DNA from 4 places in the Agarivorans litoreus genome. Region 1 is predicted to be linked to each of the others. Evidence: predicted binding sites of a transcription regulator. Region 1 holds the regulator's gene; each other region holds the start of a gene.
What was found. The regulator sigma-54, encoded in region 1, starts transcription at its own class of promoters, with help from an activator protein. The targets are predictions, from matches to a motif close to GTTGGCACGNNNNTNGNNT.

Region 1 (7,549 bases):
GCGCATGCAGGCTTTAGGCATTACGCGTATCTACCAGGGCCAACAAGACAAGCTAGTAGCTTACCAACAAATGCTCGAGCAACTGGCTTTAGCCCCTGAAGAAGTCGCTTACATTGGCGATGATGTAGTAGACACACCTGTTATGCGCGCCTGTGGTTTAGGTGTGGCAGTCCAAGATGCTCACCCCTTGTGTAAACAAAGTGCCAACTTTATCACCCAAACCCGTGGCGGTTTTGGTGCAGTTCGTGAGCTTTGCGATCTACTACTGCAAGCAAAAGGCGAGCTTGAAAATGCTCAAGGTATGAGTGTATGAATCGCCCAACCTGGTTCTTTGCTGGCCTATTTCTACTAGCCATAGTGCTATGGCAGCTTAGCCCTTCAGAGACCAAGCAGCTAAGCGCTAAACGCGAGGCCAGCAAACCAAACTTTGTTGCTGAAAAACTCTACAGTGTGAGCTTTGGCGAAAACGGCAGCCCACGCTACCGAATCTATGCAGAAGAAATGGCGTTTTTTGAACAACTTAAGCACACTACTTTTGCTCAACCCAAAATACTAGTGTACCCAGCTCCTAACCAACCTGTATGGCAAATTGTGGCCGATCACGCTACAGTACAGCAGCAGCAAAACGTCATTTTAAATGACAATGTAGTAATTAAAAATTTGAGTCGTGGTGAGTATGTTCGCGATTTGATTACCGAAAGATTGGAGATCGACCTGCAAACAGAAACCATGAGCAGCGATCAACCTGTTACCGTATATGGCCCTTCATACGAACTGTATGGCGTTGGCATGGACGGTGATTTAGCCAACGAAATAGTGACTTTATTAGATGATATCGAAGCGGTTTACCACAACCCACAAGAGTAAGTTAGCACTTGCAGCTAGCTTGTTTATGTTTTCTTGGGGTTCACAAGCACTAGAAGACGACTTTAACAAACAAATTATTGTTGATGCTGACCGCCAGCAGGTCAATATCAAAGAAAACCGAGTCACCTTTTACAATAATGTTGTGGTGACTCAAGGCTCGATAAAAATGCACGCCGAAGAACTAAGCGTTATTGGTAGCGAAGAAAAAGGCAGCGAAGTTATGATCGCTAAAGGCGAACCCGCAACGTTTTATCAATTACTTGATAGCGGCAAGCCAATTGAAGCTGAAGCTAACGAAGTGCGTTACGACTTAAAAACCCAAACGCTAACACTCACTACCAATGCTCAACTCAAACAAGAAGAGAGCTTGGTAAAGGGTAAAATGATCAAATACAGCATTAATAAACAAGAAATGGTGGCTCAAGGCGACGAGAATAGCCGTGTCACCACTATTTTCTTGCCTCAACAGCTTGATGAGCTAACCCCCAAGGAAGACCAGCAATAATGAGCACCCTAATTGCTGAAAACTTGGCTAAGGCTTACAAAGGCCGCAAAGTTGTCAAAAACGTTAGCTTAAACGTAGAGACCGGCAAAATTGTCGGTTTACTTGGCCCAAACGGCGCTGGCAAAACAACCACTTTTTACATGGTGGTGGGTTTGGTGCCTCGTGACCAAGGCCGAATTCTCATCGACGATGACGATATATCCAGTACTGCAATGCACACCCGTGCACGCAAAGGCATTGGCTATCTTCCGCAAGAAGCCTCTATCTTTCGCCGCTTATCCGTAGAGAAGAACATTCTTGCCGTATTAGAGACTCGAAAAGACCTCGATAAAGAGCAACAAATTGGCGCATTAGACGACCTTCTTGAAGAGTTTCACATTGGCCATATTCGCAAAAACCTAGGCATGAGCTTATCGGGTGGTGAACGCCGAAGAGTTGAAATTGCTCGAGCACTAGCCGCCGCACCTAAGTTTATTTTGCTTGACGAACCCTTCGCGGGGGTAGATCCTATTTCTGTTATCGATATTAAAAAGATCATTGAACACCTACGTGATCGCGGTCTAGGTGTACTAATAACCGACCACAATGTTCGAGAAACTCTCGATGTTTGTGAGCATGCCTATATCGTTAGCCAAGGTGAATTGATAGCCTCAGGAAAGCCAGAAGAAATTCTCGAAAACGAACATGTGAAACGAGTTTATCTCGGGGAACAATTCAAGCTATAGTTAAAGTGCAAGTTTAAAAAAGACAATAAAAAGAAGGAACAGCGGTAGTTAATGAAAGCATCTTTGCAGTTGCGTCTTGGTCAGCAGTTAACCATGACCCCCCAGTTACAACAGGCCATTCGCTTACTCCAGCTTTCAACACTGGATTTACAGCAAGAGATCCAAGAGGCTCTGGAAAGTAACCCTCTGCTTGAGGCGGATGAGTCTCATGCCAATGATAGTGACGCAAACGACGCTAAATCTACTAATGAGAAGTCTACCGAGGCCGAATCCACTGCGGACATAGACAACAGTCAAATTGAAGCAGGCGATGCCATTAATCAAGAAACTGTTTCTGACGACCTCCCTGTTGACTCTACTTGGGACGATATCTACAGCGCTAGTTCTGCTCCGGCCAGCTCATCTGGCAATGCCATCAGCGACGACAACGACATGGTGTTTCAGGGCGAAACTGTCGACTCATTGCAAGACCACTTATTGTGGCAAATGCAACTCACTCCATTTAGTGAAGTAGACCAAGCTATTGCTTTAGCCATTATTGATGCGGTAGATGAATCGGGCTACCTCACTCAAGACTGTGAGCAGCTACTGGAAGGCTTACGTTCAAGCGATAACAATGACTTAGATGTAGAGCTGGATGAAGTAGAAGCGGTGCTTAAGCGCATTCAGCATTTTGACCCGGTTGGTATAGCAGCGCGCTCGCTGCAAGAGTGTTTACTAATCCAATTAAGTCGCTTTGCCGAAGACACACCTTGGCTAAATGAAGCCAAAGACGTAGTTTCAAATCACATTGATGTATTAGCTAATCGCGATTTTCGTCTATTAGCCCGTAAAACCAAACTTAAAGAAGACCAGTTACGCGAAGTTATGCGTTTGATTCATACGCTTGAACCTCGGCCTGGTAACGCAGTTGAGCCTAACCAAGCCCAGTATATTATCCCAGATGTATCGGTTGTTAAGCGCCAAGGACGCTGGGTGGTAGAACTCAACCCAGATGCAATGCCTAAGTTACGGGTTAACTCCCATTATGCATCTTTAAGTAAAACCTCCACCAACGCTAACGATACCCAGTTTATTCGTAGCCACTTACAAGAAGCCAAGTGGTTTATTAAAAGTATCGAGAGCCGCAACGAAACCCTATTAAAAGTATCCAACTGCATTGTTCATCATCAACAGGCGTTTTTTGAATATGGCGAAGAAGCCATGAAGCCAATGGTACTGAACGATGTTGCAGAAGCTGTAGAAATGCATGAATCCACTATTTCCCGAGTAACCACCCAAAAGTTCATGCACACACCGCGCGGTATCTTCGAGCTTAAGTATTTCTTTTCTAGCCATGTGGCTACCGATGGTGGAGGTGAGTGTTCATCAACCGCTATTCGTGCATTAATCAAGAAACTGGTAGCTGCCGAAAATACCAGTAAACCACTCAGCGACAGCAAAATTGCTGATATTTTGGCAGATCAGGGGATCAAGGTGGCAAGACGTACAATTGCTAAATATCGTGAATCTTTAGCAATTCCACCTTCTAACCAACGAAAGAGCCTTATTTAAGGCCACTAAAAAGGGGAAGATATCTATGCAAATTAACCTTACTGGACACCACGTAGAAATAACTGAATCTTTGAAAGAATATGTCCACAGCAAGTTTGCCAAACTCACCCGACGATTCGATCAAATCAATAATGTTCACGTCATCCTCAACGTCGAAAAGCTGAACCAAATTGCTGAAGCTACATTACATTTAAACGGCGGCGAAGTATTTGCCACCTCTGAGCACTCTGACATGTATGCTGCCATAGACAGCCTGATTGATAAACTTGATCGCCAAGTCATCAAACATAAAGAAAAACTTAACAAACGTTAACCAACCTTATGCAACTAAACAAAGTACTTAGCTTGAACTGCACTCAAAGTGCAGTTCAATGCTCTTCAAAAAAGCGCGCCCTAGAAATAGTCAGCGAGCTGGCTGCCAAACAGCTTGATACTACTACCCAATGCATTTTCGAAAGCTTGTTAAATCGAGAAAAGATGGGCAGTACTGGTATTGGCCAAGGCATTGCAATTCCTCATGGCCGTATTGACAACCAACATCAAGCCACTGCGGTTTTCTTGCGTTGCGATCCCCCCATTTCTTTCGATGCTATTGATAACAAGCCGGTTGACTTAGTATTTGCATTACTAGTACCCGAAGATCAATGTAAGCAACATCTTAATACTCTTGCTCAAGTCGCTGAAAAACTTAACGATAAGCAAATATGTAAACAACTTCGTTGTGCACAAAGTGATGACGAATTGTACGACATCATGGTAGCCTAATAGGCTAATCAGCCTTAGGGGTTATCATGGAACTGATCATCGTTAGTGGGCGCTCGGGTTCAGGAAAAACCGTCGCCTTAAGAGTATTAGAAGATCTCGGCTACTACTGTGTCGATAACTTGCCGGTTGTACTTTGGCAATCACTTATCGACAACTTAAAAAAAACCTATTCTAAAGTAGCAATTAGCATTGATATTCGAAACCTTCCCGATGAGTTATCACCGGTAGGACAGCTAATACGCGATGCAGGACCTGACATCAATCTGTTAAGCATTTTTTTAGATGCGAAAGATGAAGCGCTAATCCGCCGTTACAGCGAGACACGCAGGGTACACCCGCTTAGTCAAAGCAACTTATCCTTAGCTGAAGCGATTGAATCAGAAACCGAGCTATTAGCCCCCATTTCTAGAAATGCAGATTTGCGTATCGATACTTCCCGTTTATCGGTACATGAGCTAAGCGGCTTGATTCGCTCGCGTGTTACAGGCGATCAACAGCAACAGCTAATCTTGGTTTTCGAATCCTTTGGATTTAAAAATGGTGTACCTAACGATGCCGACTATATGTTTGATGCGCGTTTTTTACCTAACCCGCATTGGCAAGAGGAGCTGCGTCCACTTACCGGCTTAGATAAAGCCGTACAAGAATACTTGGCTGCACAACCTCTAGTTACCCAATATATCGAGCAGATTAGTCAGCTATTGCAATCTTGGTTACCGCATTTGGAAGCTAACAATCGTGCCTACTTAACCATTGCGATTGGTTGTACTGGCGGGCAACACCGTTCGGTGTATGTGGCTGAACAACTGGCTAGCCACTTTAGCGCACAGCGCAAGGTGCAACGACGCCACCGAACTTTGGAACACCGCCTTGAAGCTCACTAGACAAGTAGTCGTTAAAAACAAATTGGGGCTGCACGCTCGCCCAGCCACCAAGTTGGTTGAGCTGGCTCAGCAATTTGACGCTGAGCTCAGCATTATCGACGGCGAGAAAACAGCTTCAGCTGCCAGTGTTATGGGTTTATTGGTACTCGCCAGTGCGCAAGGAAGCACCCTAACCATAGTATCAGAAGGTGCTGATGCAGAAGCTGCCCTAGACGCTGTTCAAGCTCTGATAGAAGCAAACTTCAATGAAGAATAAACCAATTCACAACAAAGCCAAGCTACAATTAGCAAGCAGCACATAGCAAAATAACAGTAGGGATCGCTTATGCCAGAAGAGATGGAGTTAAACCCTAATCAGCACAAACGCTTACAGGAGCTAAATCAAGCCCTCGACAGTGGTATGTTTGTGCATGTTAGGCGCATGCTTCATCAAATGCCCCCCTGTGATGTAGCGCTGCTTTTGGAGTCTAGCCCACCAGCTGGCCGCGAAGTGTTATGGCAACTCACCGATCCTGAGCAACACGGTGAAATCCTCGAAGAGCTAAACGAAGATGTAATGGAAGGGGTACTTCAGTTAATGGAGCCAGAAACACTGGCAGCTGCAACTGAAGGCATGGACACCGACGACATTGCTTATGTACTTAGAAGCCTGTCCGACAGCGTATACCAAGAAGTTCTTGAGCAAATGGATAGCCAAGACCGCCATCGCGTAGAGGCGGCTCTAGCTTATCCTGAAGATACTGCAGGCAGTATCATGAATACCGATACCATTACCTTGCGGGCCGACGTAAGTATCGATGTGGTATTGCGCTACTTACGTTTGCGTGGCGAACTACCAGAGGCTACAGACGCCCTATACGTAGTTGACGAAGATGACTTGCTACTGGGCGACATTCCACTATCAACTCTGCTTACGGTAAATCCCAATGTTAATGTTCGAGAAGTAATGGATGGGAACGCAGAGACCATCCATGTATCCATGGCCGAAAATGACGTAGCCGCATTATTTGAACGCCACGACTGGATTTCGGCTCCGGTCGTTGATGACCAAGGTAAACTGTTAGGCCGGGTAACCATCGATGATGTAGTCGATATTATTCGCGAAAACGCCGAACACAGCATGATGGGAATGGCGGGTATGGACGATGATGAAGATACCTTTGCCCCAGTGATAAAAAGCACCCAACGCCGCACCTTTTGGTTGGCAGTAAACCTGTGCGCGGCCTTAGTCGCGGCCTCCATCAGCAATATGTTTGAATCTACTCTCGAGCAGTTAGCCACCTTGGCCATTTTAATGACTATTGTACCCAGCATGGGAGGGATTGCTGGCAATCAGACCCTTGCTTTGGTTATTCGTGGTTTAGCGGTGGGTCATATTGGTGAAGGTAACTCACGTTGGTTAATAGGCAAAGAAGCTGCGATTGGCATGTTAAACGGGATAATCTGGGCTACGGTGATTGCCTTGGTAGTTACCCTCTGGAAAGGCGATTGGACCTTAGGGGTAATTATTGCTGGGGCAATGTTTATTAACATGTCACTGGCCGGTTTAGCCGGAGTAACTATTCCGCTGTTAATGAAGAAATTTAAAATTGACCCTGCACTAGCAGGCGGTATGGCCTTAACCACCGTGACCGACGTAATGGGGCTATTTTCTTTTTTAGGTATGGCTACCCTAGTGTTAGCCTAAGCTATAGTAGAATCAACATAACGGCTCTTAACCTGCTCGAACGATCAAGTTAAGAGCTGAGAATAACCTCTAGCTACCCGCTACTTTCATCGACGAAATAAGTACCGAGCCGGACTGAATAGTGCTTTCTTTATCAAAATCATCAGCGATAGCCACAATATTGGCAAACATGTCTTGTAAAGTACTAGCCACGGTAATCTCATGCACCGGAAACGCTATTTCACCGTTTTCGACCCAGTAGCCTGCTGCGCCACGTGAATAATCTCCAGTTACCGTATTTACGCCTTGCCCCATCATCTCTGTAATAAGCAGGCCAGTACCCATTTGTTTCAGCAACTCTGCGCGAGTTATGCCACTGTGCTTAACCTTCCAGTTATGGATACCACCAGCGTGACCGGTACTTTGCATTCCCAACTTACGTGCCGAATAACTGGTTAGTAAGTAAGTTTCTAACTTGCCATCAGCAATAATGTGCTTAGCCGACGGCGCAACCCCTTCACTATCAAATGGCGTACTAGACAAGCCTTTTTTAATAAATGGATCTTCATAAATCGACAACCAA
Region 2 (7,549 bases), 1.4 Mb from region 1:
ATTTGCAGTGCTTGGTGACTCAGCAATAAGCGCTTCCATTTTCTTACGCCAACGTTTAGCACCGTTGTTACATAAGATGTGTTTAACTTCACAACCTAATTCTTGTAAGAATTTAGTTAAACCCATTAGGTAATCTGGATCACCATAGATAGAGAAACTCACGCCGTGTAACCAAGTGTGTGAATCGGTCATCATGTCGACTAAACGACCACGCTCTGTGGCTAAGCTTTCTGGAATTTCTTTGCCAGTTAACTCGGCAATCTTAATAAGAAATTCGTCGGTCCAATCTAAGCCCATTGGAATTTGCAATGCAGGAACCTCATGTTTCCAAGTACCTTCCACAAATTTTTTGGTTTTAGTTAGCTGATCAGGCTGCAATAACACTGTTGTAATTGCGTTAGGTGCGTCTTCAAGCTCACTTAGCGGCGTACCACCAGCATACATGCGGTACTCACCATCAGCAGGTGTATCCAACACTTCTGATGGGTCACTAAGTAGACTGTAATCCACACCCATTTGTTGCATCATTTTGTGAATAACACGGTAGTTACCTAAGTAGGTTTCAAAACCTGGTATTAGGTTAATTTTGCCGTTACTGCCTACCGTTTTATCGTCCATTTTGTTTAGGGTGAAATAGCGAGCAAAGCCCTCAAACATCCCGTCCCAACCGGTTACATGGCTGCCTACAAAGCTTGGTGTATGAGCAAAAGGTGTAGGTAGTTCTTTAGGTATGTAACCCTCTTCTTTGGCATTGCCGATAAAGGCGTTTAAGTCATCACCAATTACTTCTGCCATACAGGTTGTAGACACAGCAATAACTTCAGGCTTATACAATGCTAAAGAGTTTTGCAGGCCATCAAACATGTTTTTCTGACCGCCAAATACCGCTGCGTCTTCAGTCATTGAGTCTGATACACAGGCAACAGGCTCTTTGAAGTGGCGGTTAAAATAGGTACGGAAATAGGCTACACAACCCTGAGAACCATGCACATAAGGCAGAGTTTTCTCGAAACCTAGCGCACACAATACCGAACCTAATGGTTGGCAGGCTTTGGCTGGGTCTACGGTTAGGGTTTTACGAGAAAAGTTAAGATCTTGGTATTCTTGGGTGGTAGTCCACTCAAATACTTCTTTGATCTTCTCGTCGCTGACACCTTCTTCATGATCGGCACGTTTACGCGCCATCATGTCTTTATACTCTGGCTGTTCAAACAAGGGGTAGCCAGGTTTTATATCATCTACTTGTTGACTCATTGTATCTCTCCTTTCGCGCCACTCATCTGTGAACTACGAATTGAGTTAATTTTTTAAGCGCTAATGCACTCTTCCTGATCTTGCTAGTACTTAAGCGGCTGCTTTGGCACTCTTCCATGGTGGCGTTAACTTGTCCCAACAAGGGTTGTTTAAGGTCATGTCCATGTCGCGGGCAAAGATAGCGAAGCCATCAAAACCGTGGTACGGACCTGAGTAATCCCAGCTGTGCATTTGACGGAAAGGAATACCCATTTTTTGGAATATGTACTTCTCTTTAACACCCGCACCTATCAAATCAGGCTTGAGTTTGTCGGCAAAAGCTTCTAGCTCGTAACCCGTTACGTCATCGTAAATTAACGTGGCGTCTTTCACTTCTGGTACAGTTTTGCTGTAGTCATCGTTATGGCCAAACTCATAACCAGCACCAACAATTTCCATACCTAAGTCTTCATAGGCACCAATTACATGGCGAGGACGCAAACCACCTACATAAAGCATCACTTTCTTGCCTTCTAAACGAGGGCGATACTTATCCACCACTGCTTGCCACTGTTCTTTATATTTGGCGATAACTTCTTCAGCCTTAGCTTGAATTTTCTCGTCAAATTTAGCGGCGATAGCGCGTAATGATTCTTCACACTTGGTAGGACCGAACAAGTTGTACTCCATCCAAGGGATGCCATATTTCTCTTCCATATGACGACAGATGTAGTTCATTGAACGGTAACAGTGCACTAGGTTCATTTTCACTTTTGGCGTATTCTCTAGCTCTGGTAAAGTACCGTCACCAGACCACTGCGCCACCACTCTAAGACCAATTTCTTCTAACAGAATACGCGAAGACCAGGCGTCACCACCGATGTTGTAATCACCAATAATGGCTACATCGTAATCGCTAGTAGCGACTTCTTTGTCTTCTGATTTATCCAATACGTAATCACGTAGAGTATCGTTAGCAATGTGGTGACCAAGCGACTGACTCACGCCGCGGAAACCTTCACAACGAACTGGAACAATGGTTTTGCCAATCTCGGCACCTTTGGTTTTAGCCACTGCTTCGATGTCATCACCAATTAGCCCTACTGGACATTCAGATTGAATCGAGATCCCTTTAGCCAAGGGGAATAACATCTCAATTTCGTCTACCATGGTTGCTAGCTTTTTATCGCCACCAAACACAATGTCACGCTCTTGGAAATCAGAGGTGAAGTTCATGGTGCCAAAGCTATTTACTCCGGTATAACCGGTGTAATAGTTACGACGACCAGCGCGCGAGTATTGACCACAACCCACAGGACCATGAGAGATATGCACCATATCTTTAATTGGCCCCCACACTACCCCTTTTGAACCTGCGTAGGCACAACCGCGGGCAGTCATAACACCAGGAAGTGACTTACGGTTAGCAGTAATACAACTACCACCTTCGCTGTCGTTTGCACCTAGGTGTTTTTGGCGATCTTTTTTGGCTTTTTCTGGATAGACTTCTAACACTTCATCAATCAGTGCTTGAGTCTCTGCTTTTTTATCTGACATTGCTGCCTCCTATAGCATCAATTTACTCACTGAGATGAGTGATTAAGCCGTTGCTTCTTCAGCTACTTGACCAATGATTGATTCGTCTTCTTCATCCATGATGCCGAATTCCATCAACAACTCTTCGAGCTCATCCATAGTTACCGGCGTAGGTACTACAAACATTTTGTTGTCGATGATTTTTTTGGCTAGGGTGCGGTATTCGTCAGCTTGATTACATTTAGGGTTGTATTCAATTACTGTCATACGACGAATTTCTGCTTGCTGTACAACATTGTCACGCGGTACAAAGTGAATCATTTGAGTGCCAATTTTGGCTGCTAGCGCTTCAATTAACTCATCTTCACGGTCACATTTACGTGAGTTACAAATAAGACCGGCTAAACGAACACCACCAGTAGCAGCATACTTACAGATACCTTTAGAAATGTTATTCGCTGCGTACATCGCCATCATTTCACCAGATACAACAATGTAGATTTCCTGTGCTTTGTTTTCGCGAATAGGCATGGCGAAACCACCACACACCACGTCACCCAGTACGTCGTAAAATACAAAATCTAGTTCTTCTTCATAAGCGCCTTCTTCTTCTAAGAAGTTAATCGCTGTGATTACGCCACGACCAGCACAACCAACACCTGGCTCTGGGCCACCAGACTCAACACAACGTACACCGCCGTAGCCCACTTTAAGTACATCTTCTAATTCGATGTCTTCAACCGAACCCGCTTCCGCTGCCATTTCCATAATGGTGTTTTGCGCTTTTGCATGTAAAATTAGACGTGTTGAATCGGCTTTTGGGTCACAACCAATAATCATCACCTTTTTGCCCGCTTCCGCTAAAGCACCAACTAAGTTTTGAGTAGTGGTAGATTTACCAATACCGCCTTTTCCGTAAATTGCACATTGACGAATAGCCATAACATTTCTTCCTATTAGCTTGATAAACGGTTCCCACTGTAGCTATTGCCAGAACCGTTCCAAACTCCATGAAACAAGATAAGTCATTGTATTTATTGTATTTATTGATAGTTATCGGCAAATTATTGAGTACACAAGACAAACAATTTAGGCCGCAAATGTAGGCTTTGTCGTAAATACAACTAGACGTTTTAGGGTAGCTAGAGAGATCTCTGCTAATCTGTTTAGAAAATCTAAAATAGGAAAGAAGTCGGGTTCGATGGGTAAGCGTAAGCAACAGTAATGGCATTGTTGCTGCTAACAATAGATAACACGATTGCCTTTTATTACTTAGCTAGGCCCAAGAAACAAAAAAGGCTTATCATTCGATAAGCCTTTTTGCTGCAGTTTCTAACACTTAGTTTATTTCTTTTCTAAGTTGCTCTACTTGATCAAGTGAACCTAAATCAGTGCCCTGTCGACTAGCAGATGCAGCACCACAGGCCAAGCCATAAGGTAAAGCCTGAGCTAATGATTCGCCTAAACTTAGGCGCCAAACCAACCCGGCCACCATGGAGTCTCCGGCACCAATGGGGTTAGCTTCAACAATACTCGGGCTGGTAAACTCGGCGCATTGCTGTTCATTCGCCATTAACGCACCTTTTTTACCTAGAGACACCACTAAGTTCTTCGGTCCCATGGCGAGTAAAGCTTGGGTCCAGCCCTGAGTTTGTTTTAACTCCTCGCTACTTAAACCCAATAGCTCTTGAGCTTCATCAAGGTTAGGTTTAACTAAGCTTGGCTGAGCCAATATCCCTTCTCGCAGAGCCTCTCCACTGGTATCTAATACCGCGTGTGCGCCAGCATTTTCAATCAGTGTAATAAGCTCTGCATAAAAGTTTGCTCTTACGCCCTTAGGTAAACTGCCACCCAATACCCACCAGTCACCAGCGTGGAGGTTTTGTTTAACTTGGTCGACTAAGCTTTTTAGCTCTTCTGGGCTAACTTCTGGTCCCGCTTCATTCACCTTAATATGTCGCTTATTCCCCGCTTCCACAACGGTAACGTTGGTGCGGGTTTCGCCTGCTATTTGAGTAAATTGGCATTTAATGTCCATTTTACTCAATTCGCTTGCTAGGCGTTGACCAGTAAAGCCACCAATAAAACCCATTGCGGTGCTTGTTACACCAAGGTTTTTAAGCATCCGAGATACATTAAAGCCCTTTCCACCGCAATCTAGGCGTGATTGATTGGCACGACTTACACTATCAAAAGCAAACTCATCTATTTGCAGCTCTAAATCAGCAGCTGGATTTAGTGTTAATGTGTAAATCATTGGCATTCCTTATAAGTAAGCTTCGAACAAGGCTTTTTCGGCTGCAATGTTCCAGGTGTTACCTTTACCTAAGGCGTTTGCCACAGTAGGTAACTGTTCAGCTAGTTCATCTAAACCTAATAGCGGTAAATCTTCTAGTTGTGGGAAGATCAGGATTTTACCTGGGTACTTAGCATCAATCATCGCTTCAATACCATCTTTAGCCACATTCATACCGCCAATAGCCGCAACACAAATGGCTGGAGCAATGTTACCTGCTACGGTGTTATCCATCACTACTGTTTGGTCTTCAATAGTTAAGCCTGACGTTCCTGTGTATTGGGCATTACTAAGGTAAACAGAACTAAAGTCTACCGGTGCCAAGGTGCCATTAGGAACACCAGCAAACAATACCAACATGCCGTCATCTTTCATAAAGGTTGCAGACTCGGCCATGATATCGGCATTTGGTACACACACCACGACGTCGTCGGCTAACTTGCCTTTACTATGAGTCTCTACAAATTCTGGCAGGCTTACTGGGTTGTTAATTGGGTTGTAAGTCACCAATTCACAGTTGTTGCTTTCAGTTAAACTAGCAAAACGCGCTTCAATTTCAGCTAAACGCTGGTCATTGATGTCGGTCACAACCACTTGACGAGGACCGTCTTTAAGCTCAATTGCGCGCTGAACATGCATTTGCCCCATTGGACCACCGGCACCAACAAAAACTGCAAAGCCATCTTTTCTTAAATCACAGCGGTTGCGCTGCTCACCGTAGGAGTCGGCTACATCTACACCACTATTACCAATAAAGGCAACGTAGTCGTAATGTAAACGGCCAACATCGGCATTGACTAAACCATCTACTGGTTTCTTACCCACCATATTCATAGTACCGCGACGAGCAACATATTTTGCAATACTTGTCAGTTCGTCGGCTGATTGTGGCGCTAGAACCACAATGTCATCAAAGCCCACGCCATCGGTAAACTCAGCCACTGCTTGCTCTAAGTTACTCGCGTTAATGTCGTTACGGATCAACACATTTTTAGCTTTGCTTTCTACCAAAAGACGAAAAGCTTCCGGTACGTTGCTAAGAATAACAGTAGCAGGTGCTTCTAAGCCTTTAGAAAAACCATAAGCTGTTTGGTCATCAGCTTGACCAGTAATCCACATTACACCGCCTTGTTTTGGCTCTAAGCGACGACGCTGGGTATATGACGCCCAAACACATCCCCAAGGCTCAAGTAAGGCTGCTTCAGCGAAACCTAGTTCATCAGACACTTTAAGCAAACATGAACCGGTATCAGTTTCTAATACTTCGGGCCCAATTAAGTGATATTGAGTTAAGCCGCCAGGAACCGTGTAGCCGTATGCGGTACTCTTACCATTTTGGTAAATATCTGGCTGCATCGCATAACGCTCACCCACTTTGTATTCACCACTAAGGCCTTCGCCCACTTTAACTACCGTGAGAGTGGCTTCATGGCCCAAACGCGTTGGTTCTTTGCGTAAATCTCGGTTGTACAGTTTAGGGTGCGAGCTACCTTGGTTAATTAACTTAACATCAGAAAAGCACAGGCCTACTGCGTCAACTCGCACTAGCAGTTGGTTATCTGCTGGTTCAGGTACATTGAATAGTTCTGGTTGATTATCTTTACCAATGTTTTCCACACCGGCGCCGTACATGTTCCAAGTGCTGGTGGTATTTGGTGTTGCTTGGTCTAGTTGTTGATATTTTTCGTATTGACTAGTCATCTTGATACCTACTCTTTATATTCTGTTTTCTACTAAATAAGATCATCATGGTTTTTGTACATCGCCATGACGGCTTCGGAGCTACACATTTGTAGGGCTTTTTCTGCTTTAGCCTGCAACTTGCTGTAAGACACCGAACGAATGATGTTTTTTACTGCTGGAACATTGGCGGGGCTTACCGACAGCTCTTGAACCCCCATTCCCACTAATAAACAAGCTATGTTAGGGTCGGCAGCCATGTTGCCGCACACGCCTACCCACTTACCGTTGGCAGTGGCTGCTTTAACGGTCATAGAAATTAACCTCAACAAACCTGGATGGTAGCTGTCAGCTTCACAGCACAACTCTGGGTTTAGTCTGTCCATCGCTAAGGTGTATTGGGTTAAATCGTTAGAACCGATAGAGAAGAAATCGACATGTTTAGCTAAGGTGTCGGCCACTAAAGCGGCAGATGGCACTTCAACCATAATGCCTAAGGGCAGTTCAGGTGCATTAAGTGACACACGAATTTTATCGGCCATTTCTTTGGCTTTGGTCCATTCAGACATTTTGGCGATCATTGGGAACATAATGTGGATCCCTGATTTACCAAATTGCTCTACTTGCCAAATTGCTGTGCGATAGATGGCTTCTAGTTGACGTTCAAACATGTCTTGGTGTTTAAACGATAAACGTACGCCACGAACCCCTAAAAACGGGTTATCTTCGTGCGGCATATCCATCCACGACACCGGTTTGTCACCACCAATATCCGCGGTTCTTACAACAAGTTGACGATCGCCA
Region 3 (7,549 bases), 1.1 Mb from region 1:
TGACCATTACGCGTATAAGCAGTTGTACCGTCTGGCATTAATACTTCAAAAAAACCTCGACCATCAATCATCAAATCAAAGGCGTTATCAGTAGTTTGAACATTACCTTGGTCATGATTCTTTTGCGTTGCTATCACCTTGGCACCTGCACCAATCATTAAACCTGATGGCATTTTAGTGTTCTGTGAAGAACGACCGCCTGGTTGATTAATTGTTTGATACAACAAATCTTCAAATACTGCGCGGCTCTTTTTATAGCCCACCGTGCTTGCGTTCGCTAAGTTATTAGAAATAACCGATACGTTAGTCTGTTGGGCATCTAAGCCTGTTTTACTGATCCATAAAGCGGGATGCATAATACGCTCCTTATTCCTAGCTTAATCGCAACAAGCTGTTGGTGGCTTTTTCGTTTTCTTCAGCGGTTTTCATCATCTTGATTTGCATTTCAAATTGACGCTGCATGCTGATCATGTGTGTCATCTCTTGCACCGGGTTTACATTACTTCCTTCTAGTGCACCTTTTACCAGTTCAACGGTGGCATCGGGCTGATAAGGTTGACCATTAGTGCTTCTAAATAAGCCGTCTTCACCCTTTGTTAACTCGCCAGCGAAAGGTTTACTTAGCTTAATGCGGTTAACTTCTTCTAATGCGTCGGCTGGCGCGCCTTCTGGACGGATCTCGATGGTGCCATCTTCGTTAATTTCTAGCTTTTCAACAGGTAGGGGGATAATAATTGGCGCATCTTGATTACCTAATACAGGCTGGCCTTGCATGGTTTGTAAGACCCCTGCAGCTGAAATAGTAAAGTTACCATTTCGAGACAGCGCCTCATTACCATCCTTGTCTTGAACCGAAATCCAACCTTCACCCTTAATTGCCACATCTAAATCTCTCCCTGTGGTTTTTAACAGTCCATCAGTAAAGTTTTGAGTTGGGCGCTCAGTCATAGCAAATACCCGAGATGGCATGCCAGGGCCAAAGGCCTGCATTGAGCGTGCATTCTCTAAATCGGCTTTAAAGCCTGTGGTATTTGCATTTGCAAGGTTGTTACCACGTACCGCGAGCGAGTGCATGTTTTGTTTTGCACCGGTCATCGATATATAAAGTAGTTGGTCCATGTCAATTTCCTACGTCAATTAGCTGACTCAAAGGAAACAAAGCAATTAAAATGCCAGAAGACAAACAAAGAAAACAAAGATTAAAAAAGCTAACTAAATCAACAAAATAAAAAGGCAGCCAAAGCTGCCTTTTGGGTCAAACTCTATATCGTCGTTAACGAATCTGAATAATAGTTTGCTGTAGCGTCGAGTTAACTTCTAAGGCACGAGAGTTAGCCTGGAAGTTACGCTGTGCGCTAATCAAATTAACCAACTGCTCGGTTAAGTTAACGTTAGCTTGCTCTAAAGAAGCCGAGTTAATTTTGCCAAAAGTCCCTGAGTTACCTTCACCGGCAATCGCTTCCCCACTTAGCTGAGTTTGCTGCCATGAGGTATCACCAATTTGCGCTAAGCCTTGGTTATTGGCAAATTTTGCTACCGACACTTTAGCGATATTGGTCGTTTGACCGTTGCTGTAAGAAGCAACAACCAAACCATCAGGGCCAATATCAATACCTGTCAATTTACCAACGGTAGAACCATCTTGCGATAAGCTAGAAACTTCGAAAGCAGAGTTATATTGAGTTGGACCATTAAGGTTAAAGGTAATAGTTTGGGTTGGATCTACCGAACCCGTTACCGGATCCCACACACCACCAGGGCCATTTGGTGGTGCCGTACCAAGCGCTACTGTTTCAATAATAAGTGGCGCGGTAGACGCGAGTGCACCAGTATTATCAAAAGTTAAGGTCGCAGACGCTGGAATATTTGGGTTAGGGTTACCCGCGTTAGGGGTATTGGCTGTACCGCCAGCAACGTCTACTGGCTGGCCATCAATGTATATCAACTTGTGCCAAGTATTCGCTGTAGTGTCATCTTTAATGAAGAAGGTTTCAGCGACATGCGAGCCACCTTGCGAATCGTAAACTGTCACCGAGGTCGCTGAGGTATAGGTATTACTGTCAGAGGGATCAAAATCGCCAATATCGTGAGTAGTGCCGCTAGAAGGCAAGTTAAAACTCATATCAACTTGGCTAGTCATTGTAGGGTTACCTACTTCAGCACTAATTTGAATCGCGCTGGTTGCAGCCATACTCACCGCTGAAGGCGTGCCGCTGTTGTTTACGGTATAACCTTGTAGATATTGGCCTTGTGAGTTAACAATAAAGTTATCAGCATTTAGCTTAAACGCACCGGCACGAGTAAACTCTCGCGTTTGGGTGGTCAAATCAGAGGCGGTAACAAAAAAGCCTTCGCCACTGATCGCCATATCTAAAGCATTCTGGGTAAAGTTAAGGCTACCTTGGTGGAATTGCTGAGCTACATCTACAGTTTTAACACCATTACCTACTGCGGTACGAGCATTTGAGAAAATCGATGTTGCATACACATCGGCAAACTCAGCACGTGACTCTTTAAAACCAATGGTGTTGACGTTAGCAATATTGTTCGCCGTTACGTCAAGATCCTTTTGCGAGGCATTGATGCCGCTTAGAGCGATATTAAATGACATCTCTCAATCTCCTATCGTTTTACTATTCTTTGTTAGGCCTTGGCTACTTCAAGAACATCGCTCATTGCAATGCCACCCAAGCCTTCTAAATTGACGACTACGCCAGATGTACCACCCGCTAAGCTCACGCTACCTACGCTTGCGTATGTTGCGGTGGGTAAACTGATCTCTTTACCGCCCTGAACACCATTAACTTTAATGTTGTACTTACCTTCTGGCATCGGATTCCCGTTAGAATCGGTACCATCCCAAGAGAATGGCATGTTGCCGCTTCCCTCACCTAAGTCGATCACTTTAACAACTTCGCCCGCCGCATTTTCGACCGAAACTTTTACATTGGTGGTGGCTGCGCCAGTTACTGCTACACCGTCAAAACCAGTGCCACCGTTATGCCCGTAATCTAGCGGCACTAATACTTTTTGACCGACTAATGTTGACGCTTGCAAAGCAGCCGATGAATTCATAATCGAGTTCATTGTGTCAAACTTGGTGCCAAGCTCCGCAATACCCTCAGAAGTTTGAAAGCTTGCCATTTGGGCAATCATCTCAGCATTATCAACCGGCTTACTAGGGTCTTGATACTGCAGCTGCGTAGTAAGCAGTGAGAAGAAATCCTCTTGCCCTAGCGACTGGTTGTTATTACTTTCTGGAACAACCGATTCTGGCTGCCAATAATTACTTTGTAACGGATCAATAGTAGACACTGGCTACTCCTTAACTTTTACCCAGATTAAGCGTGCTATTAAGCATTTGCTTAGCAGCTTCTGTTACTTGAACATTAGCTTGATAAGAACGCGAAGCACTCATCATGTCTGCCATTTCCTCAATAACATTAACGTTTGGCTTGAAAATATATCCCTCTTCATTGGCCATCGGGTGTTCCGGGTAATACTCTTTACGTAACGGAGCATCTGACTCAACAATACCCGCTACTTTAACTTTTGCTGATTCAACCTGGGCTTGAGACGCTTTATTCAACTCAGCTTCAAACACTGGCTTTCTTGCTCGATACGTTTGGTCGATACTTGAACTAATACTGTCGGCGTTTGCAAGGTTACTGGCGGTAGTATTCAATCGTACCGACTGCGCCTTCATCGCCGACGCTGTAATATCAAAAACATTAAAAAAGCTCATTATTGACCTCCCTTAATTGCATTACGTAAGCCACTAAATTTACTAGAAAGAAAGCCAATCCCTGCTTGGTACTCCAAGCCATTTTGCATAAATGCAGCTTTCTCTTTCTGTACATCAACGGTATTACCATCACCAGTGTCAGGCTGATCCGGCACTTGAAAGCCCAATTCCGCAAATTGGCTGTTACCGCCACTTATGTGGCGCTCATTGGTGATATGCATTCCACCACCTTGTTTACTCTTGGCTGCAGCAAAGGCTTTGTTAAAATCTATATCTCGTGCTTTATAGTTAGGTGTATCAGCATTAGCAATGTTACTAGCAATCACCTCAGAACGGCGGGCTCTTACACCTACAGTATGTTGATGAACGCCTAATGCTTTATCAAATGTTATTGCCATATACACCTCGTTACACTTCCACAAGGAATATTTAGCAAGAGCTGTGCCAGAGTTTTTTTGACGCTTTTTGTTCAGTTAACTAAAGGACTTAGTTGTATTGGTAGGAAAAGAAAGGCGCCAACATGAATGCCAGCGGCAAATAAAGCGGCAAGTATTGCCCTTTACTGCCGCGATATAAAACACCTATTTCAATTGATAAACAATGCCGGGATGGCAGCGTAACATATTAAAACGGTCGGTTAAGCCGGTGATCGATTCAGACGCGCCAAGCATTAGATAACCATTAGGGTTTAGCGATTGAGCAAACTGATTGAGAATTTTCGACTTCACATCAGCATTAAAATAAATCAATACATTTCGGCAAAAAATAATATCAAACTTGCCCATCAAGGCATAACTATCTAAGAGATTAAGCGGTCTAAAACTGACATTTTTACGCACTTTATCGTTTACTCTATAACGTCCGTCAGATGTAGCTTCAAAAAACTGACGTTTACGTTCCGGTGATAAACCACGCGCTAAAGCCAAAGTATCATATTCACCGCGTTTACAATGCTCCAGCATTGAAGGTGAAATATCAGTCCCCACTACTTGCACTCCCATTGGCAAAGCTCCAGGGCGTCTAGCTTGATATTCCAAAGAGGTCATCATAATTGAATACGGCTCTTGCCCCGAAGAACTCGCTGCCGACCAAATTTTGACTGGGCGTGACAACTTGGCAAACTCGGGTAGAAGTTTATCGCCGAGTAACTGAAATGGATAAGTATCCCTAAACCATAAGGTCTCGTTAGTTGTCATCGCATCAACTACCGCTGCTCGTAACTCACGCTCCCGCAAGCTCATAGCTTTTTGTACTAACTCGGTCAGGCTTGCTACAGAATACTGAGCCATTAATGGAGATAAACGGCTCTTTACTAAGTATTGTTTATTGTCACCTAATACAATTCCGCACTGCTTTTCTAGAAAGCCGCAAAACTGCTTATACACGTCATCTGTTATGGTTCTCACAAATGCATCCACACTCTATAAAGATTGACGAACAGCGGCTGCTAGTTCATCTGGATTAAATTTGGCAATAAAAGCGTTAGCGCCAACTTTATTTACCATAGCTTGGTTAAATACACCACTTAGTGAGGTATGTAAAATTATGTGTAAACCTTTTAAATCAGGGTTTGAACGTACTTCCGCGGTTAAAGTGTAACCGTCCATTTCTGGCATTTCGATATCAGAAATCACCAGCGCAATTTGGTCAGTGATAGGGCCATCCTTAGCCATACTGTTTAGTAGCTCTAAAGCTTCACGCCCATCCTGGCAAAGCAAGGTTTCAACCCCTAAAGAAGTAACCGCGCGTTTGACTTGATTTCTGGCAACAGAGGAATCATCAACCACTAATACTTTTTTATCTATTTGCACATTTGCGGCGGCTTCTTCAACGATCTCTTTACTAACAGTTGTATCAACCGGTGAGATTTCATCTAGGATTTTTTCTACATCTAATATTGAAACCAGTTCTTTTTCAACTTCGGTAACAGCGGTTAAATAGTTAAATTTTCCCGCACCTTTTGGCGGCGGCAAAATGTCTTCCCAGTTCATATTTACGATACGTTCGACTGAACCGACAAGAAAGCCCTGCACGGAACGGTTGTACTCAGAAATGATAATGAAACACTTGGTCACATCTTCTATTGGACGCCCGCCTGTGGCTGAACTTAAATCAATGACCGAAATAGTTTGCCCCCTGATATGTGCCACACCACGGATAACAGGATTTAATTTAGGCAATGCAGTGAGTGGCGGACACTGTAAAACTTCTTTTACTTTAAATACATTAATACCGTAGCGCTGAGACCCATTTAACCTAAATAACAACAACTCTAAGCGATTCTGCCCTACTAGCTGCGTACGCTGGTTTACCGAATCTAAAATACCCGCCATATACTTATCACTCCTTAGAAAGGGGCATCAACCTTGCTTAACCCCTGTATACTATCGCTTAATCTAGCTTAATTGTCGTTTTTTTGACACCAAAAGGCTTAACATCGACTTGTTAAGCATAGACAAAAAAGCCAATTGTTACTTTGCTTTATCGGTATCATATCGAAAATGTTGATAAAAATTGCAGCTTCACTCTTATTATTTTGTTTTAGTCTTACTGCTCACACTACTGAGCTACATATACAGCTGGAAAAAGCAGCAGTAGATTTTGTCCGTTCGCAAATAATTCACGACAGTAGTCAAAAAATTGAGCTTACCGCAAATCAACTTGATGAGCGGATTGCCATCCCCGAATGCCCAACACCCTACCGCTATAGCTTAGCCAATGGCGAGGTGCGCAGAAACACCAGTGTTTTAGTCACTTGTGATGAACAAGCAAACTGGCGTCTCTATATCCCAGTACGCAAACAAGTATTGCTTGCCGTGGTGGTAGCAGCCTCACCCATCCAGGAAGGGGCCGCCTTAACTAACGCGCAACTTACCACCAATTTTTTACCCGAAAATCGCTTACGTGGCAGTTACTTCACAGAGCTAGAGCCACTACTTGGTGCTAAACTTAGGCGAGCGATGCGAAAAGACCAAATTATAACTGGGCGCGATATTTGCATTGTTTGTAAAGGTGATGCTGTAACCATCTCTGCCAATGCTGGCGGGCTGAACGTAACAACCCAAGGAACCGCTTTGTCCAGTGGTACTATTGGTGATACCATTCGGGTTAGAAATAATCAGTCTCAGCGTCTGGTCACCGGCCGAGTAAAAGCAATTGGTTTAGTTGATGTAAAACTTTAATTTTTTTCTAAAGTTTTACCAAAGCAAGCCGATAGCTTTATTGAATACGAAAAATTGATTAACTGTGGGGCGCCATTATGGCTTTAAATATTAACAACTTAGGTGGGAACCGTCCTAGTCAACTAGACTCAAACCGAGTTGCTGACAAAGGCACAAAAGAAAGCGCTGAACAACGTTCAACCGCTGGTTCTGCTGCAGCCCAGGATTCAGTTATGCTTACAAACGAAGCACAACAACTAAACCGTATTCAGCAGAATTTGCTCAGTGATTCAAATAGTAGAAGCTCTAAGCTCGAATCAATCAAGCAAGCGGTGGCCGATGGTACTTATCAAGTAGATGCCAATAAAGTTGCGCAGAAAATGGGTGACTTTGAAAGTGAGTTTAATAAAGCGCTTGGATAATTAGCCTATGATAGCCCCACTACTGAATACTCAAGAGCAGCAACTCACCTTGCTGCTTTCTCTTTTAGAGCAAGAAAAAGTTGCTCTTGAGCAAGACGATATCGTAGCTCTTTATTCTATTGCTGAGCAAAAAGAACAAGCATTGACGTTAATAGCGAGTGCTGATGAAGAGATCGCTGCATCTTCCAATAAAGAACTGCTGAATTCAGATCCTCAATTTG
Region 4 (7,549 bases), 1.1 Mb from region 1:
AGTTAAATATGGTACGTTGGCCAATGGCTACTTTTTCTTGGTTCATTTTCTGGTGCATAGCCAACAGTTGATCAGAAGGTAAACTTACCGCTCCTGCTACCGATGATGATGGCTTTGTTCGTACGTCCAAAATTACATGGTGTTTATCTAGATTTTGCATTAACCACTTAGGATTAACATGAGTAGGGTAAACTTCTGCTTTCCAAGCCGGATACCCTTGCACGTAGGCTTTGACATTAGTGTAGCCCATAGCTTTAGCTATCTTCAGAGCCTTAGGACTTAGCGGGCAAGTTACTCCTCCACAATAAAAAACCACTAATTGGCTTTTATCCTTTGGTAACCAATCTAAATTGTCTTCTAGTTTGTTGGACGGTGTCGCTTTGGCGCTTGGAATATGCCCTTGTTGATAAATGGCTAGCGGTCTCGCATCGCCTACAAATACTGGTTCACCACTTTCCAGTAAATCGGCGAGCTCATCGGTATCAATCACAAGCTCGTCGGGTAGTTTTACTAGTATACGTTTAATACTAGAGGCAAGGTTGTCATCATTTACTTCCGCTTTAAACTTAGTATTTACCGTTAAATCTTTGAACGACTCCGCATCAACTAGGGTTGTGTCTTCATTGAATTTTATAACCTTAACCTGTTTAGTTTTTGGGTTTAAGTATTGAATAATCTTAGCGCTTTGTGAAATAGATTGAATTTTCCCAACCACTTCTTCAGCCATCAGCGACAGGGGGGCAAATATTAATGTCGCTATAATCATCATTTTCTTGAACATAGGATCCCTCCAAGTTTCTAAGCTAGGCAGTGAATTAGCAAAGCTAAAAACATAGTGTTAGTAGACGTTGTTCTGTACCTTAATCACAAGCTGCTAACTCGCCACTATCGGCTGCGTACTTAATCGCAAAATCTTTTAGATCTGGTGCAATCGCCAAAAATTTATCACTCTGTAGAAATTCACTCGCCTCTGGGTGTTTCTTGGTATACGTTTTGATGAATTTTTTAGCATCTTTTTTAAAATAGCGTTTCCACTCTACCTTTAAGTGTTGTCCAGCAAAGTCTTGTCCGTTATAGCCAAATAGTGGCTTTAAGTACTCCAAATAGTACTCTTGCCCCTTTGCTGCGTCTGCTAGTACTCCAGTAGACAACATTGCAATAGTGCTACCGAGTACTAGTTGTTTGATAAAAGAACCTCTCTTCATTATTGCTACCTCTATGCGCTGATTTAGTAATTGTTAGATTCGTCGTCTGATTCTTTTCCGCTTAACATGGCTCGCAGGTGACTAGACAGCTTGCGACCTAAGGTGATCAGGTATAGGTGAACTAATAGAAATGCGATAAGCGTATAGGCACAAAATGTATGAACAACAGCAATTAAGCCAATTTGTTCTATAAGGCCTGCCGCGCGTAGCTCTGGAAAGAAGAAAAATATTAGACCAGTAATAATCTGCAAAGGGATCAATACAAACAACACGCCTAGATAGGCTAGGCGCTGTAATGGGTTGAATTTATTTTCTGCCGACATATGATGAGGATGCTCCTCGCCAATAAAAACGCCATACAGATAAAATCTTAGCACCACGTCAAGACCATTCTTGTTAGGCACAAATTGTTTCCACTCACCGGTGGTAAATATCCAAGTGAAAATAAGCACTACTAGTGCCGACCAAATGAAGCCAGCCCAATGGTGAAAATTAGAACTTTCGCCAAAACCAAACAGTTTAATAGACCCATGCAGCTCAAGCCCCGTGAGCATTAGTAATAGTACCAATGTGGCTTGGCCCCAGTGCCAAAAGCGTTCAAAACGTTTAAATATCATCACCGCTTTACTCATATTGGTGCCCCTTAATGTTCACGGTTGTTAGACTTGCGGCGACGAAGGGTAAATATCCGCATCAAAGCGTGTAATACAACGCCGACCAATCCACCCCAGATAGCCAAGGCACCAAAACATTCTACAAAACGATTGCTGTCGCGGCCCACTAAGTAGAAATCAGTAAGGCCATTCAAGCGGCTGTTTTTGCTATGACAAGCAACACAAGATAAGGATTCATTTGCAGGGGCAACCATGTGTTTAATCGGCCAATATCCATTAGTTTCTATGAAGTTGTAACTACCACTAAACTCCAGGTTATTGAGTTTGGCACCGGCAATTAGTGCTTTTTCCCAATTGAGTTCAGTCCAAAACGCGCCTGTACCCGCTCTGCCGTATAACTTTATTGGTAGTATGCGCTTAAGTTCTGTATCGTATGGCTGCTTGCCCTTATGTACTTTAAATGGCCAGATACGAGCTTCAGGGTCACTATAACTACCTGTAGGGGGGTTAATGTCGATAGGAGATTGGCTTGGATCGATCGTATCTAATAGGGTCATTTGTTTAAGTTCACCTTTGTACCAGTGATATTCTGGCGTTACGTTCCTTCCCCAGGTAAACGTTCCTTTTTTGCTCATATATGCGTGTTGCTCAACGCCATCAAAAATCTTATCTTCAACAAAAGGTTTGCCATCCTTAGTTTGTCCGGCTGTTGACCAATCCCAAGATAGCTTGGTTAAGTAAGGTCCCCGAGCCATTTCTGGGATGTGGCATGATGTACAGGCTACTTTTGCGGTGTGTATGTCGATGTGCCTTTTATTGTGAGGAGTAGCACTGTGGCAGGACTCGCAGGAAACATTGTTACCTTGCCGACTCGCTCGGCCCATGTTGAGCTGATGGTCGAGAAATGCCTTTCGGTCGTTGTAACGACCAGAGATTTTGTGTTCGCTGGCGCTGTGGCAGTCTTGACAGGAGAAATCTAGTTTTTCAGGGCTCATATGAACATCCAGTTCATATTCAGGGGCAATCAGTGAAAGATCGGTATCGCCATGTTTTACTCCGTTACCACCGCCTCCATTAGCGTGACAAGCTAAACAGTTTTCGCGTGCTGGTTTACCGACATGGGTTGCCACATATTGAAGGTCCACCGCTTTTTGTAGCTTTCCGCCAATTATTTTATCTTCATAATAAGGGTGACCAGAAGTGGCGGCAGACTTTTTATAAGTAGCAGTTGTATCGTGACAAACTAGGCAGTCTACGTTTTCTTCAGCTTCTAAATCAAAGTCTTCGTTGCGCCAACCATAACCCGCATGGCATTGGGTGCAACTTTCATTTCCTTTGGCAGATACGCAATAATTGTTAAAACCATTTTTGGCTTTACCTACTTCAATGCCATCGACTTTTTTTGACCAGGTCCAATGGAACGTTTTATGAACTTGCTTGGCTGCCTCTGTATGACACTCTAGACAGGCCTCTGTTACATCAGGTGCATAGTCAAACTCCTGATTTAACGCTTCAAAGCTAGAGTGATCCGCGGTACTTACAATTGAAGTAACTGATTGATTGAGGCTAGGCTCTGGTTCTGCTGTTGAAGCCAAACTTAAGCTAGAGCAGTTAATTAGTAACACCAACAATGCAATTGATTTATTCATCTATCCTTGATATCCCTCGATGTTTAGCTCACTTAATGTTGCTTAGCACCGTATCCTTTAATGTCTAAGATTTCGGTGCTTATACTTCCTGCTTAAATCAATAACCAAGACCAAACGAAGAGAAGCTTAACTAAATAACTTTATATTAAGTATTAGCTAATGTAATAATTGCTGAATTAATAATTGCTAATATAGTTAATCTGGCTGGGCTATTTTTATGGATGAAACACAAATACGAGTAAAAATGGAAAAATGTGGCCAATAGTTGATGCAGATTAATTTTTGAGGACGTTCAACACCTAGCCATTGTTATTTTGCAGTCACTAAAGTGGCCTCTCCGCATAGGGCTCAAAGTATTGTTGCTCGATTTTTAAGGATGACTCTCTCGCGTTGAGCCGGCCAGGCCTCTGCCGATTCAATAATTAGCGATGTACTGCGGTATTGAATTTGCAGCCTCAACGGATAATTATTTCTTGTGTATTCGGTTAGTATCTTTGGGTTTTCAGGCCTTACCAGATGGCAATTAGATAGGGATTAGGCATCGGATATACAGTTTCAATTTTACGATAAAAGGGGACTTTAGATTTTAGGGTGGGATAGGGCGAGCCTAAACAGCGGTGTGTTTAAGATACTGTATATATAAACTTTTGATTTTAGCTGGCGTCCCCTACAGGATTCGAACCTGTGTCTAAGACTTAGGAGGTCCTTGTTCTATCCAGCTGAACTAAGGGGACACTAAAGTAAGGCGCACAGCTAGTATACTGTGCGCCTTCATTATACTCAGCTTTAACTTTATGAAAAGCAAAGCCTTACTGTTTGCTTACTAAGTCACCAAGTTGAATATTTGCTGTCATGCTTGGGTCAACCGCTACCACGATGGCACTGTCTTGATACACCTGTTCAATTCGTACCATGCTGTCTGCCATAATCTGCTCTTGACGTGGAATGTCCCAATTGCCCCAATGGTAGTTTTGATGAATCAAATTTAACAACATACCACGGTTAAGTTGATTAGCTTTTCCTAGATTAATTTGCCAACGATCTGGTCCTAGCACTTTAACTACACTGCCTTGTAAAGGTTGGCAAGCCAGCAGAGCATCAACTTCGGTTACAATGTGTTGTAGCGTGCTATTTACCGTTTCTCCGTAGGACGATAACCAAAACTCTGCTGAGTAGGGCGAGATTACCTCTCTGGCGTCAAATTCCCAAGGCGCGTTAACAGAAAAGCGCTTGTTGTAGATTTCCTCTAAATCAATGGCGTTGTACACGCGTGCGTTAACCACAAAGTAGCGTTGCGGGTAGCTAAGGTTAATAAATTTTGGTTTATGTACCTGGTCTAATGAAATGTTTTCAATTTCCAACCCAAGTAAGTACTGAGCACCGTAACGATCGGCTACATCTTTAATACCTTTGTAGTTGTGCTCACCGGGCTTGTAGTAGTTTAGTGGCAGTTTAGGAGGGTGCTTAACGTTAAACTGATTGCCGACCTGCCTAGCAATATCGTAAGTACGTTGTTCAATGGCTGGCGATAGCTCTTGTAATTGACCTACTCGAGCTTGATGCTGTTGCTTCAAAAAAGGAGGCAGTAATAGCATGTTTTTGCTGTAGCCACTGGCTTTACATTGACTAGCGGCCGGAAATACGTCGGCTTGCAAAATAATATAGTATTGCTGGCCATGATTACCTTCGTCTAGCACTGTTAGGTTATGTAATGAACCTTTTGAAACCACTTCGATTTGATCAAGCGTGAGCTTTCCGCCAGATACTTTGCTGATGCTGGTTACTGAAGCGCCTGAATACAATAAAAGCTGCTTAACTGCATCTTGGGTGGCTAAGCTTTTCGCTTGCTCAAAATCATTGTTAACGATGGTGGCTTGACCTTTAGCCTCGTACCATACCGCGTGTGTCGACATGCTGATTAGCATCCCCAACAAAAGAATTATCTGTTTCATAAGGCCCTCCTATTGTTTGGGAGTAAGCAATAACTATACCTGAAGTTAAACGCTATTTTTTTGACTGGAACGGTTATTGCTAGGGACAGGAGAGTCGGAGGAGATTGATATGCGATATACGACACTATTTATTTTGCTGGTAACGCTACAAGGATGCAATACCAGTTTACACCATGTTTCTAATTATCCTTATGTTGAGCCGCGTGAGCAACAAGATGCCGCTTTATATGTGCATGTCGATAACTTGTCTAAACAGTTAACTGATGACCTAGATTTAACCGAGACTGACTCGGTGGCCATCAGTACGGTGGTGGATTTAGACAACCTGCAATCGAGCGATGGATTTGGGCGGCAAGTGGCAGAGGCAATGTTTGCCGCTTTATCGCGTGAAGGCGTAAATATGGTAGAGCCGCGCCTTACAGGGCGCTTGCAGATGGACCCTGGTTTTGGTGAGTTTTCGTTATCACGAGATGCAGAATTACTGAGAACTGAAATGGAAATCACTTATGTGGTGGTTGGCAGTTTTCAGCGAACAACTTCGGGTAGGCATGTGAATCTTCGTTTAGTTGAGCTATCTAGCCAAGCGGTTGTGTCGGCTGCATATCAATTTATCCCCAATATGGCGGGGGCAACTTCACCGCGTGTGACTAGTGTTAATGGGAGCTTGCAGCGTCATGAACAATCTGTACTTTAGAACGTGGTTTATTAGTCTAGCGGTTTTACTGTTGCTAGCGTGTACGCCAACAACCCAAGTTAAACAAGTTGAATGGACTTATGATCCGCCGGGTGACTTTACCGTGGTTAATGCCGTTGGTTATGCGCCTATTAGTCAGCAGCGTGGGGCAGACATGAGCGCTAAACAATTACGTGCAATGAAAGCCTCGAAGCTGGACGCTTATCGAGAGCTTTCTGAGCAAGTGTATGGCCAACATATCGATAGTACTGCAACTGTTAGCGATATGGTGCTTGGTAACGAGCGTTTAGCCGCCTCGGTTGCCGGGGTAATACGTGGCGCTAAGGTGATTAATGCCTACGCGGTTGACGATGTATATGTTACTGAGTTGCAACTTGATTTCAGAGAGGTGTACCGCGTTACTATGTCTATGGCACCAACTCGCCATCTCGAGAGTCAAAAAACCGTTCATTTTTAGTAAAGATTTTGCCTTTCTAGCCGATACTTAAAGCGTAATAGACGATTAAGGACGCGACATGAAAGGTATATCTTTAGTAGCCTTGGCTACTTCAATGCTGTTGGGGTGCTCTAGTTCCCCATCAATGCAAAAAGTTGTAGTGTACGATGGCTCAAAGCATCACGCCGCACATACTCACAACGCTCACTACATGGAAGGTGTTTTAGACGAGAACGGCCAGTTGTTTTTAAGTGGAATGCAAAGCCGCTCGCTTAACCCTGCCAGTCCCGATATGAGTGACCCTGATGTTCAGCACTCTCTTACCGATTATGTAAACCTAATGTCGCAACGCTTAGTGTCTAGCTCTCACTATGTGAATGCTGATACACCAATCGGGGTGGCTTCGTTTGTTCCTTTAGATAATCTTCGCACCACTGATTTATTTGGCATGCAGCTAGCCGAAAGTTTTGTTTACGAGATGCAACAAAGTGGCTTTTCGGTGATTGATTATAAAACCACTGGTTTTATTCGCATTACCCCAGAAGGAGACTTCGTATATAGCCGCAACGTCAAAGAGTTATCTAAGCGTTTACCCATTGAGTACTTACTTGTAGGTACTTTTAGCAAATCAAATAAAGGTATTTTGGTGAACGCTCGGATTGTTGGGGCTCAATCAAAAGTAGTGGTTGCCTCTGCTCAAGAGCTTATTCCGAATGAAGTGTATCAAAGCAAAGTACCTGCGCCGGTTAAGCGAGATGGGGTAATGATTATCGAGTCGCGTAAGCAGGCCAGCAAAACTAAGATGCCGATGGGTGAGCGTGGTTAGTTAATTTCGTCTATTACTGTTATACGCAAAACCCTAAGCCTTGGCTGTAATGCCGATCAGTTAAGACAGATCCATTGACGATCTTTCTAGGTATAGCAAAATCCGATGTCATTAATGGCATCGGATTTTTTCGTTTATGGACGTCTCACAAGCACTCAACATCATCAATGACT

Region 2: nifH (nitrogenase iron protein) is a predicted target of sigma-54. The motif match lies at 3,757-3,775, and genes of this name have one in related genera.
Region 3: flgB (flagellar basal body rod protein FlgB) is a predicted target of sigma-54. The motif match lies at 4,176-4,194, and genes of this name have one in related genera.
Region 4: K5L93_RS17920 (FlgO family outer membrane protein) is a predicted target of sigma-54. The motif match lies at 5,484-5,502, and genes of this name have one in related genera.

Annotation. Positions count from the first base shown of each region.
Region 1 is NZ_BLPI01000001.1:2,829,540-2,837,088, reverse strand. Features, by position in the region: gene kdsC (3-deoxy-manno-octulosonate-8-phosphatase KdsC) at 1-313, shown strand, start outside; gene lptC (LPS export ABC transporter periplasmic protein LptC) at 310-867, shown strand; gene lptA (lipopolysaccharide transport periplasmic protein LptA) at 893-1,372, shown strand; gene lptB (LPS export ABC transporter ATP-binding protein) at 1,372-2,097, shown strand; gene K5L93_RS13140 (RNA polymerase factor sigma-54) at 2,149-3,651, shown strand; gene hpf (ribosome hibernation promoting factor) at 3,677-3,964, shown strand; gene ptsN (PTS IIA-like nitrogen regulatory protein PtsN) at 3,973-4,416, shown strand; gene rapZ (RNase adapter RapZ) at 4,443-5,300, shown strand; gene K5L93_RS13120 (HPr family phosphocarrier protein) at 5,287-5,556, shown strand; gene mgtE (magnesium transporter) at 5,626-6,987, shown strand; gene pmbA (metalloprotease PmbA) at 7,057-7,549, opposite strand, start outside.
Region 2 is NZ_BLPI01000001.1:4,222,594-4,230,142, reverse strand. Features, by position in the region: gene nifK (nitrogenase molybdenum-iron protein subunit beta) at 1-1,254, opposite strand, end outside; gene nifD (nitrogenase molybdenum-iron protein alpha chain) at 1,345-2,790, opposite strand; gene nifH (nitrogenase iron protein) at 2,833-3,711, opposite strand; gene pfkB (1-phosphofructokinase) at 4,109-5,026, opposite strand; gene K5L93_RS19410 (alcohol dehydrogenase catalytic domain-containing protein) at 5,036-6,766, opposite strand; gene ptsP (phosphoenolpyruvate--protein phosphotransferase) at 6,799-7,549, opposite strand, start outside.
Region 3 is NZ_BLPI01000001.1:3,897,916-3,905,464, reverse strand. Features, by position in the region: gene flgG (flagellar basal-body rod protein FlgG) at 1-356, opposite strand, end outside; gene flgF (flagellar basal-body rod protein FlgF) at 373-1,119, opposite strand; gene flgE (flagellar hook protein FlgE) at 1,274-2,611, opposite strand; gene K5L93_RS17975 (flagellar hook assembly protein FlgD) at 2,644-3,315, opposite strand; gene flgC (flagellar basal body rod protein FlgC) at 3,326-3,745, opposite strand; gene flgB (flagellar basal body rod protein FlgB) at 3,745-4,143, opposite strand; gene K5L93_RS17960 (CheR family methyltransferase) at 4,327-5,151, opposite strand; gene K5L93_RS17955 (chemotaxis protein CheV) at 5,167-6,078, opposite strand; gene flgA (flagellar basal body P-ring formation chaperone FlgA) at 6,247-6,927, shown strand; gene flgM (flagellar biosynthesis anti-sigma factor FlgM) at 7,005-7,328, shown strand; gene flgN (flagellar export chaperone FlgN) at 7,336-7,549, shown strand, end outside.
Region 4 is NZ_BLPI01000001.1:3,888,456-3,896,004, forward strand. Features, by position in the region: gene K5L93_RS17890 (rhodanese-like domain-containing protein) at 1-781, opposite strand, end outside; gene K5L93_RS17895 (hypothetical protein) at 861-1,205, opposite strand; gene K5L93_RS17900 (cytochrome b/b6 domain-containing protein) at 1,229-1,837, opposite strand; gene K5L93_RS17905 (tetrathionate reductase family octaheme c-type cytochrome) at 1,849-3,468, opposite strand; tRNA gene K5L93_RS17910 (tRNA-Arg) at 4,127-4,202, opposite strand; gene K5L93_RS17915 (flagellar assembly protein T N-terminal domain-containing protein) at 4,278-5,420, opposite strand; gene K5L93_RS17920 (FlgO family outer membrane protein) at 5,530-6,114, shown strand; gene K5L93_RS17925 (LPP20 family lipoprotein) at 6,095-6,571, shown strand; gene K5L93_RS17930 (FlgO family outer membrane protein) at 6,630-7,376, shown strand; gene K5L93_RS17935 (IS4 family transposase) at 7,513-7,549, shown strand, end outside.